3 regions of the Embleya sp. NBC_00888 genome follow, and region 3 is predicted to be linked to each of the others. Evidence: predicted binding sites of a transcription regulator. Region 3 holds the regulator's gene; each other region holds the start of a gene.
What was found. The regulator HrcA, encoded in region 3, represses chaperone genes, less so after heat shock. The targets are predictions, from matches to a motif close to TTNGCACTCNGNNNNNCNGAGTGCNAA.

Region 1 (3,275 bases), 2.2 Mb from region 3:
ACATGCTGCGCAAGATCCAGGCCCAGGGCTACACGGTCGCGCGCCTGGAGGACTACATCGGCTGAGGCCCTCCCGGTCGCTCGACTACCCCGCCGAGGCCCGCCGATCGGTCGGCTGCCCCGGGGACACCGGCTGCCCGATCAGCATCGTGGGCGCGCCCGCCACCCGGGTCAGCAACACCGTGGCCGCGTTCGGGCCGGTCGGCCCGACCCGGCGGCGGACCTCCTCGGGTTCGACCGCCGAGCCGCGCTTCTTGACCGTGAGGTTGCCGACGCCGCGCTCGCGCAGCAGGGCCTTGAGCCGCTTCAGGTTGAACGGCAACACGTCGGTGATCTCGTACACGCTCGCGAACGCGGTGGCGACCAGCTTGTCCGAGGCGAGGTAGGCGATCGTCTCGTCCACCAGGTTGCCGTCCACCAACTCGCCCACCTCGGCCACCAGGTGCGCCCGGATCACCGCGCCGTCCGGCTCGTAGAGGTAGCGGCGGACCGGGCCCACCGGTGCCCTGCGGGCCGGGCCCGAGGCCAGCGCGGCGCCGGCGGGCAGCACGGTGGCGCGCAGGCCGCCACGCGCTAGCCGACCCCACCACAACACCGCCTCCTTGACGTCGCCGCGATCGGAGACCCACTCGGCCTCCATGCCCTCGGGCACGATCTCGTGCGGGATGCCGGGCGCGACCTTGGCCGCGCCGCACGGCACCCGGGCGGCGAGCGTGGTCAGGAACGAGAACGGCGGCGAGTATGCCCGGGGGTCGAAGGTGCGGCCCCGGGCGGTGCGCCGGGCCGGGTCGATCAGCGCCGCGTCGTACCCGCCCAACTCCACCTCGGTCACGTCCGCGCACTCGACGGTGAGCAGGTGCGCCAGGCCCAGCGCGTCGGCGTTGGCCCGGGCGACCGCGCAGGTCAGCGGGTCCAGGTCGACCGCGTGTACGGCGATCCCGGCGCGGGCCAGCGCGAGCGCGTCGCCGCCGATGCCGCAACACAGGTCCACGACCCGGTCGATCCCGCCGGCCGCGACCAGCCGGGCGGCCCGGTGCTCGGCCACCGAGGTGCGGGTGGACTGTTCCAGCCCATGGGGTGTGAAGTACATCCGCGCCGCGTCCGCACCGAACTTGGCCCGCCCGCGCTGCCGCAGCCGGGACTGGGTGAGCGCGGCGGCCACCAGCTCCGGCGTGTGCTCCCGACGCAGCCGGGTGGCCAACGACAGCTCTTCGCCGATCTCGTGGTCGGCGAGCAGGTCCAACAACGAATGGCCCTCGTCGGTCAGCAGCGCGGTGAAAGCTTCGGTGTGCACGCGCCCATTCTCGCCGAGCGCCGCCGGCCCCCGTCGGGAAGGCCACCGGTATGAACAATGCGGTCCGACGCGCTGAATCTGGCACTCTGGTTGACGGAGTGCTAACCGCCACCTAGTGTCTGTGCTGGCACTCTCCCCATGAGTGTGCCAGTGCGATACGAGCAGGTCCGGCACCCGCGACGACGGATCTGTCCCATCGCCGACAGACATTTTTCCGTGAGATCTCCGAAGGGGGAGGTCGCATCGTGACGACCGCCAACACCAAGGTTGCCATCAAGCCGCTCGAGGACCGCATCGTGGTTCAGACGCTTGAGGCCGAGCAGACCACCGCGTCGGGTCTCGTGATCCCGGACACCGCCAAGGAGAAGCCCCAGGAGGGCGTCGTCCTGGCCGTGGGCCCGGGTCGTTTCGAGGACGGTCAGCGTCTGCCGCTCGACGTGAGCGTCGGTGACACCGTGCTGTACAGCAAGTACGGCGGCACCGAGGTGAAGTACAACGGCGAGGAATACCTCGTTCTCTCGGCTCGCGACGTGCTCGCGATCATCGAGAAGTGACATCGCGCTGACGCGCCGGAACCGGTGACGGTTCGACGACCCCGCCCCGGATCGCCCTGCCCTCGCGGCCGGTGGACCCGGGGCGGAGTCGGTTGTACGACGTCGACTAGCAACCTTTAAGGACGAAGACCCTCATGGCGAAGATCCTCCAGTTCGACGAGAAGGCCCGGCGGTCGCTGGAGCGCGGCGTCAACGCGCTGGCCGACACCGTCAAGGTCACGCTCGGCCCCAAGGGCCGCAACGTCGTGATCGACAAGAAGTTCGGTGCCCCGACCATCACCAACGACGGCGTGACCATCGCCCGTGAGGTGGAGCTCGAGGACCCGTACGAGAACCTCGGCGCGCAGCTGGCCAAGGAAGTCGCGACCAAGACCAACGACATCGCGGGTGACGGCACCACCACCGCGACGGTGCTCGCCCAGGCGCTGGTACGCGAGGGTCTGCGCAACGTGGCCGCCGGCGCGGCCCCGATGGACCTGAAGAAGGGCATCGACCTCGCCGTCGCCGCGGTGTCCGAGCAGCTGCTCAAGACCGCCCGCGCGATCGACGGCAAGGAAGACATCGCCGCCGTCGCCGCGCTCTCGGCGCAGGACCAGCAGATCGGCGAGCTGATCGCCGAGGCCATGGACAAGGTCGGCAAGGACGGTGTGATCACCGTCGAGGAGTCCCAGACCATGGGTCTGGAGCTGGAGTTCGCCGAGGGCCTCCAGTTCGACAAGGGCTACCTGTCGCCGTACATGGTCACCGACCAGGAGCGTATGGAGGCCGTCCTCGACGACCCGTACATCCTGATCCACCAGGGCAAGATCTCGGCCATCGCCGAACTGCTGCCGCTGCTCGAGAAGATCATCCAGGCCGGCGCGTCCAAGCCGCTGCTGATCGTCGCCGAGGACGTCGACGGCGAGGCGCTGTCGACCCTGGTCGTGAACAAGATCCGCGGCACGTTCAACGCCGTCGCGGTCAAGGCCCCGGGCTTCGGCGACCGCCGCAAGGCGATGCTGGAGGACATGGCGATCCTGACCGGCGGTCAGGTCATCGCCCCCGAGGTCGGCCTCAAGCTCGACCAGGTCGGCCTGGAGGTGCTGGGCAGCGCCCGTCGCATCACCATCACCAAGGACGCGACCACCCTGGTCGACGGCGCCGGCGACGCCGCCGCGATCGCGGACCGGGTCAAGCAGATCAAGCGCGAGATCGACGACACCGACTCCGACTGGGACCGCGAGAAGCTCCAGGAGCGCCTCGCGAAGCTGGCCGGCGGCGTGTGCGTGATCCGTGTGGGCGCGGCCACCGAGGTCGAGCTCAAGGAGAAGAAGCACCGCCTCGAGGACGCGGTCTCCGCGACCCGCGCGGCCATCGAGGAGGGCATCGTCGCCGGCGGCGGCACCGCCCTGGTGCACGCCGTCTCCGTGCTCGCCGACAACCTCGGCC
Region 2 (3,275 bases), 870 kb from region 3:
GCTGCCTGCGCAAGCTGCTCGCGTCCGGCGCGCTGGACCCGGACGCCGAGACGGTCGTGCTCAACACGGGCGACGGCCTCAAGACGTTGGACGCGGTCACGCCGACCACCGGCGCCACCGCGACCATTCGACCCACTCTGGAATCCTTCCGAAAGGCCGGCCTGGCATGAGCGTCTCCGTTCGCATCCCGACGATCCTGCGCACCTACACGGGTGGGGCGGCCGAGGTGTCCGTCGAGGGGAGCACCCTCGCCGAGGTCCTGGACGCCCTGGAAAAGGATCACACCGGAATTCGCGCGCGCATCCTCGACGACGAGGGCAAGCTGCGCCGCTTTGTGAATCTGTACGTGAACGACGAGGACGTGCGCTTCGCGGACGGTCTCGCCACGACGATCCCCGACAACGGCAGCGTTTCGATCATCCCGGCGGTCGCCGGCGGTTGCTGACGCGATAGGCGACCTTGCCGATCTTCATCGGCACTGATCGCGAAACGGAACCGAGAAATCCGCCGTCCGGAGCACCGGGCGGCGGATTTCCTCTCTCCCCGGCCGCCGTGCGTTACACGTGTTTACCCGGGTCCATTTCCCCGCTTTGGCGGCGTTGCGTCGGTAAACCCGTGGCCGGAATCACACCCGATATGTATCGAAAGTCGTTTTCCTGATGAATTGAAATACGGCTTTCCTGGTGGTTCACGAAGAATGCGAGCTTTATTCACTCGGGAATTCTCGTCCGATTGACCTGTTGCTCCGGGCATCCGTCCGGATACATTCAGCCGCGGTCGTAGCGGAAGGCCGGGTCCTTCTGGATACGAACCCGGAGCTGCGGCGTGCAGTATCCGTGAAAGGGCCAGTAACAGGGGAGTTAGGAATGGCTCAGGGCGCCGTCAAGTGGTTCAACGCGGAGAAGGGGTACGGCTTCATCGCGGTCGACGGTGGTGCGGACGTTTTCGTCCACTACAGCGCGATCCAGATGGACGGGTACCGGACGCTCGAGGAGGGGCAGCGAGTCGAGTTCGAGATCTCGCAGGGGCAGAAGGGGCCGCAGGCCGACATGGTCCGCGTCACCGCCTGAACCAGGGGGCATCCGCTCCTCTGCTTGAAACGGTCCACACCACGGACTGCACGACACATCGCAGCACAACACTTGTCCCGATCTCTCGTCCGACCTGTTGTCCGATGGTCGGATCGGATGCGTATCGGGTGTGATCAGTGACCGGGGCCCGGCCTTCCCGCCATGCGGGGGCCGGGCCCCGGTCGTTGTGCGTGCGGCCGCGCGGACCCGCGCTTCGTGCGACACGCGCGGGGGTGTGCGCGGACGGGTCGGGACCGGCCGTTGCGCTTGCACTCGGCATGGTCGAGTGCTAATCATTGGCGTTAGCACTCTGGATGTGAGAGTGACAGAAACGGACCGAGCCGGTGAGGCTCGGCACCCGTGAGGGAGGGATCCTCGCGGTGGTCGGGTCGTCCGTCGCGGGCACCTGTGCGGTCCGGCACTCACCCCCGTTCTGGGAGGACTTCACCACATGGCCAAGATCATCGCGTTCAACGAGGAAGCGCGCCGCGGCCTCGAGCGCGGGATGAACCAGCTCGCCGACGCCGTCAAGGTCACGCTGGGCCCCAAGGGCCGCAACGTCGTGCTCGAGAAGAAGTGGGGTGCGCCCACCATCACCAACGATGGTGTGAGCATCGCCAAGGAGATCGAGCTCGAGGACCCGTACGAGAAGATCGGTGCGGAGCTGGTCAAGGAGGTCGCGAAGAAGACGGACGACGTCGCCGGTGACGGCACGACGACCGCGACCGTCCTCGCCCAGGCGCTCGTACGCGAGGGCCTGCGCAACGTGGCCGCCGGCGCGAACCCGATGGCCCTCAAGCGTGGCATCGAGAAGGCCGTCGAGGCCGTCTCCGAGCAGCTTCTCGCGCTTGCCAAGGACGTCGAGACGAAGGAGCAGATCGCCTCCACCGCCTCGATCTCCGCCGCGGACCCCCTGATCGGCGAGATGATCGCCGAGGCCATGGACAAGGTCGGCAAGGAAGGCGTCATCACCGTCGAGGAGAGCAACACCTTCGGTCTCGAGCTCGAGCTCACCGAGGGCATGCGCTTCGACAAGGGCTACATCTCGCCGTACTTCGCGACCGACATGGAGCGCATGGAGGCCGTCCTCGAAGACGCCTACGTGCTCATCGTCAACTCGAAGATCACCTCGGTGAAGGACCTCCTCCCGCTGCTGGAGAAGGTCATGCAGTCGGGCAAGCCGCTCATGATCATCTCCGAGGACGTCGAGGGCGAGGCCCTGGCCACGCTCGTCGTCAACAAGATCCGCGGCACCTTCAAGTCCGTCGCCGTCAAGGCGCCGGGCTTCGGCGACCGTCGCAAGGCCATGCTCGGCGACATCGCCATCCTCACCGGTGGCCAGGTCATCTCCGAGGAAGTCGGCCTCAAGCTCGACACCGCGGGTCTCGAACTCCTCGGCCGCGCCCGCAAGGTCGTCGTCACCAAGGACGAGACGACCATCGTCGACGGTGCCGGTGACTCGGACCAGGTCGCGGGTCGGGTCAACCAGATCCGCGCCGAGATCGAGAACTCGGACTCGGACTACGACCGCGAGAAGCTCCAGGAGCGCCTCGCGAAGCTGGCCGGCGGCGTTGCCGTGATCAAGGCCGGCGCCGCGACCGAGGTCGAGCTCAAGGAGCGCAAGCACCGCATCGAGGACGCGGTGCGCAACGCGAAGGCCGCCGTCGAAGAGGGCATCGTCGCCGGTGGTGGCGTGGCCCTGCTCCAGGCGTCGACCATCGCGTTCGACAAGCTCGAACTGGACGGCGACGAGGCGACCGGCGCGAACATCGTGCGCCTGGCCGTCGAGGCCCCGCTCAAGCAGATCGCGGTCAACGCCGGCCTCGAGGGCGGCGTGGTTGTGGAGAAGGTGCGCAACCTGACCCCGGGTCACGGCCTCAACGCCGCGACCGGCGAGTACGTGGACCTCATCGCCGAGGGCATCATCGACCCGGCGAAGGTCACCCGTTCCGCGCTGCAGAACGCCGCGTCGATCGCCGCGCTGTTCCTGACCACCGAGGCTGTCATCGCCGACAAGCCGGAGAAGAACCCGGCCCCGGCCGGCGGCGCTCCGGACATGGGCGGCATGGACTTCTGATCCACTGAGGATCGGCAGACCTGTACGGTCGGTCGCTTGACGCGAGAGGCGGTCCCCTTCGGGGGGCCGCCTCTTTCGCGTTTCCGCGTGTTCGAGCCTTGTTCGCTCGTTCGAGTGGCGGTGGCGAC
Region 3 (3,275 bases):
CGCGCCGCGCATCGTCTCAGCGTCCGTTGAACGCGTCCTTGAGCCGGGAGAACAGGCCCTGCTGGCCCGGCGTGAACTGACCCGAGGGGCGTTCCTCACCGCGCAGCTTGGCCAGCCGGCGCAGCAGTTCCTCCTGCTCGGGGTCGAGCTTGCTCGGCGTCTGCACCTCGACGTGCACGATCAGGTCGCCCCGGCCGCCGCCGCGCAGGTGGGTGATGCCGCGCCCGTGCAGCGGGATCGACTGGCCCGACTGGGTGCCGGGGCGGATGTCGATCTCCTCGGTGCCGTCCAGCGTCTGCAATGGCACCTTGGTGCCCAGCGACGCCGCCGTCATCGGGATGGTGACCGTGCAGTGCAGGTCGTCGCCGCGCCGCTGGAAGGTGGTGTGCGGGACCTCGACGATCTCCACGTACAGGTCGCCGGCCGGGCCGCCGCCGGGGCCGACCTCGCCCTCGCCCGCGAGCTGGATCCGGGTGCCGCTGTCCACGCCCGCCGGGATCTTGACGGTGAGCGTGCGCCGCGCGCGGATCCGGCCGTCGCCCGCGCACTCGGGGCACGGGTGCGGGACCACGGTGCCGAAGCCCTGACACTGCGGACACGGCCGCGACGTCATGACCTGGCCCAGGAAGGACTTGGTGACCTGGCTGACCTCGCCGCGACCGCGACACATGTCGCAGGTCTGCGCCGTGGTGCCGGGCGCCGCGCCCTCGCCGTTGCAGGTGTTGCACGTGACGGCGGTGTCCACCTGGATCTCGCGGGTGGTGCCGAACGCGGCCTCTTCGAGAGTGATCTCGATCCGGATCATCGCGTCCTGGCCGCGGCGCGTGCGCGAGCGCGGACCGCGCTGGCTGGCCTGGCCGAAGAACGCGTCCATGATGTCGCTGAAGCCGAAGCCGGCCTGGCCGAAGCCGCCGCCCGCGCCGCCCCCGGAGGACAGCGGGTCGCCGCCGAGGTCGTACATCTGCCGCTTCTGCGGGTCCGAGAGGACCTCGTAGGCGTTGTTGATCTCCTTGAACCGGTCCTGCGTCTTCGGGTCCGGATTGACGTCCGGGTGCAGCTCCCGAGCGAGCCGGCGGAAGGCCTTCTTGATTTCCTCCGGGGTGGCGTCCCGCCGCACCCCGAGGACCTCGTAGTAATCGGTAGCCAACTCTACGACTCCGCGAGGATCTGTCCGACGTACCGTGCCACGGCGCGCACCGCTCCCATCGTTCCGGGGTAGTCCATTCGGGTCGGCCCGAGCACCCCGAGCTTCGCCAGCGTTTCCTGCCCACTGCCGTATCCGACGGCGACCACCGAGGTCGCGGCCAGTCCTTCGTGCATGTTCTCGTGTCCGATCCGCACGACCATGCCCGGGTCGGTCGCCTCGCCCAACAGGCGCAGCAGCACGACGTGTTCCTCCAGTGCCTCGAGGACCGGGCGGATCGTGTTCGGGAAGTCCATACCGAAGCGGGTCAGGTTGGCCGTCCCGGCCAGGACGACCTTCTCTTCCTTGTGTTCGACCAGGGTGTCGAGCAGCGTGGCCAGGATGCCCGCCACGATCGGCCGTTCCTCGGCGGTGAACGGTTCGGCGAGGTCCTGGACCAGCAACGGCACATCGGCGAACCGCTTGCCGGTGATCCGGCTGTTCAGCCGCGCGCGCACGTCGGCGAGCAGGTTCTCGCCGACCGGGCCGGGGGTGTCCATCACCCGCTGCTCGACTCGGCCGGTGCTGGTGATCAGCACGAGCATGACGCGCGTCGGCGCGAGGGTGAGCAGCTCGACGTGCCGGATCGTCGAGCGGGTCAGCGAGGGGTACTGCACGACGGCCACCTGATGGGTGAGCTGCGCGAGCAGCCGCACCGTCCGGCCCACCACGTCGTCCAGGTCCACCGCGCCGGCCAGGAACGTCTGGATCGCCCGGCGCTCGGCGCCCGACAGCGGCTTGACGCCCGCGAGCCGGTCGACGAACAGCCGGTAGCCCTTGTCCGTGGGCACGCGGCCGGCGCTGGTGTGGGGCTGCGTGATGTAGCCCTCCTCCTCCAGCGCGGCCATGTCGTTGCGAATGGTGGCCGGGGAGACCCCGAGGTTGTGTCGGTCCGCGAGCGCCTTGGAGCCGACCGGCTCCTGGGTCGCCACATAGTCCTGCACGATGGCGCGCAGCACGTCCTGCTTGCGATCGTCGAGCATGGTGCGCACCTCCTGACCCGTTCTTCCGCCCGTTGCCTGTCCCGTTCGCGGCGGTTCGTCACGCTGGTTGGCACTCCGTCCCGCCGAGTGCCAGTGTACGGGTCACCCGATCCGGACCGTACCCCTGAGTCCGTGCCAAGGTTGACGCATGGTACGCGCCGAACAGCCGAAACACGCCACCTGGGAGCCGATCGGACCGGGCGTCCTGCGCCGTCGACTGCCCGGCCTGGAGCTGAATGTGGCGGTCGTCACGGGACGCGACGGGATCCTGCTCGTGGACACCGGATCGCACGACCACGAGGCCGCGAATCTGCTGGCCTCGCTGGCTCGCGAGCTGCCCGCGCACGACCTGCCCGAGCGGGTGGTCGCGGTGGTGAACACGCACGGCCACTTCGACCACTGCTACGGCAACGACGAGGTGCTGCGCGCCTTCCCCGACGCCGAGGTCTGGGGCCACGCGGATCTGCCGGACTATCTGGAGCGGTACGCCGAGGCCGGTCGCGCGAGCGGCATCTCGCACGGCTTCGACCCGGACCTGATGAACGCCGCGCGGATCGTGCCGCCGACCCGGCTGGTGGCCCGCGAGCAGCCGGTGACCGTGGATCTGGGCGGGCGCGAGGTGGTGTTGTACGCGCCGGGTCGCGGACACACCGATCACGACCTGGTCGTGCACGTGCCCGACTGCGGTGTGCTGATCGCCGGCGACATCGTCGAGGAGAGCGGACCGCCGCTGTTCGGCTCGGACGCGTTCGCCGCGGAGTGGAGCGATTCGCTGGCCCGGGTGCGCGCGCTGGACGCGAGTGTCTGGCTGCCCGGACACGGCGCGGTGGTCGACACGGAGTTCGTGATCCGGCAGAACCGGTGGCTGGCCGACGTCGCCGCCGGGCGCGTCGTACCGGACTGACGTACCGTCACCCGGCTAGCGTCACCGTCATGCGCAGTTACGGACCCGAGTCGCTGATCCCGGGATGGAAGAAGGACAAGCCCGTCCCGGAGGTCGCGGCCGATCGCGATCTGGTGGTGGAGGAGGCGTCCACCGGCTTCTGTGGCGCGGTGGTCCGGGTGGAGAGGACCCCCGAGGGGTTCACCGTCACGCTGGAGGACCGGCA

Region 1: a site for HrcA is predicted at 1,372-1,398, ahead of groES (co-chaperone GroES). Genes of this name have one in related genera too.
Region 2: a site for HrcA is predicted at 1,337-1,363, ahead of groL (chaperonin GroEL). Genes of this name have one in related genera too.

The regions. Positions count from the first base shown of each region.
Region 1 is NZ_CP108784.1:5,228,662-5,231,936, forward strand. It holds gene OG948_RS22420 (polysaccharide deacetylase family protein) at 1-65, shown strand, start outside; gene OG948_RS22425 (THUMP-like domain-containing protein) at 85-1,293, opposite strand; gene groES (co-chaperone GroES) at 1,539-1,847, shown strand; gene groL (chaperonin GroEL) at 1,982-3,275, shown strand, end outside.
Region 2 is NZ_CP108784.1:3,871,227-3,874,501, forward strand. It holds gene thrC (threonine synthase) at 1-170, shown strand, start outside; gene OG948_RS15990 (ubiquitin-like small modifier protein 1) at 167-445, shown strand; gene OG948_RS15995 (cold-shock protein) at 867-1,070, shown strand; gene groL (chaperonin GroEL) at 1,522-3,147, shown strand.
Region 3 is NZ_CP108784.1:2,997,201-3,000,475, forward strand. It holds gene dnaJ (molecular chaperone DnaJ) at 17-1,147, opposite strand; gene hrcA (heat-inducible transcriptional repressor HrcA) at 1,150-2,166, opposite strand; gene OG948_RS12055 (MBL fold metallo-hydrolase) at 2,315-3,070, shown strand; gene OG948_RS12060 (DUF3097 domain-containing protein) at 3,100-3,275, shown strand, end outside.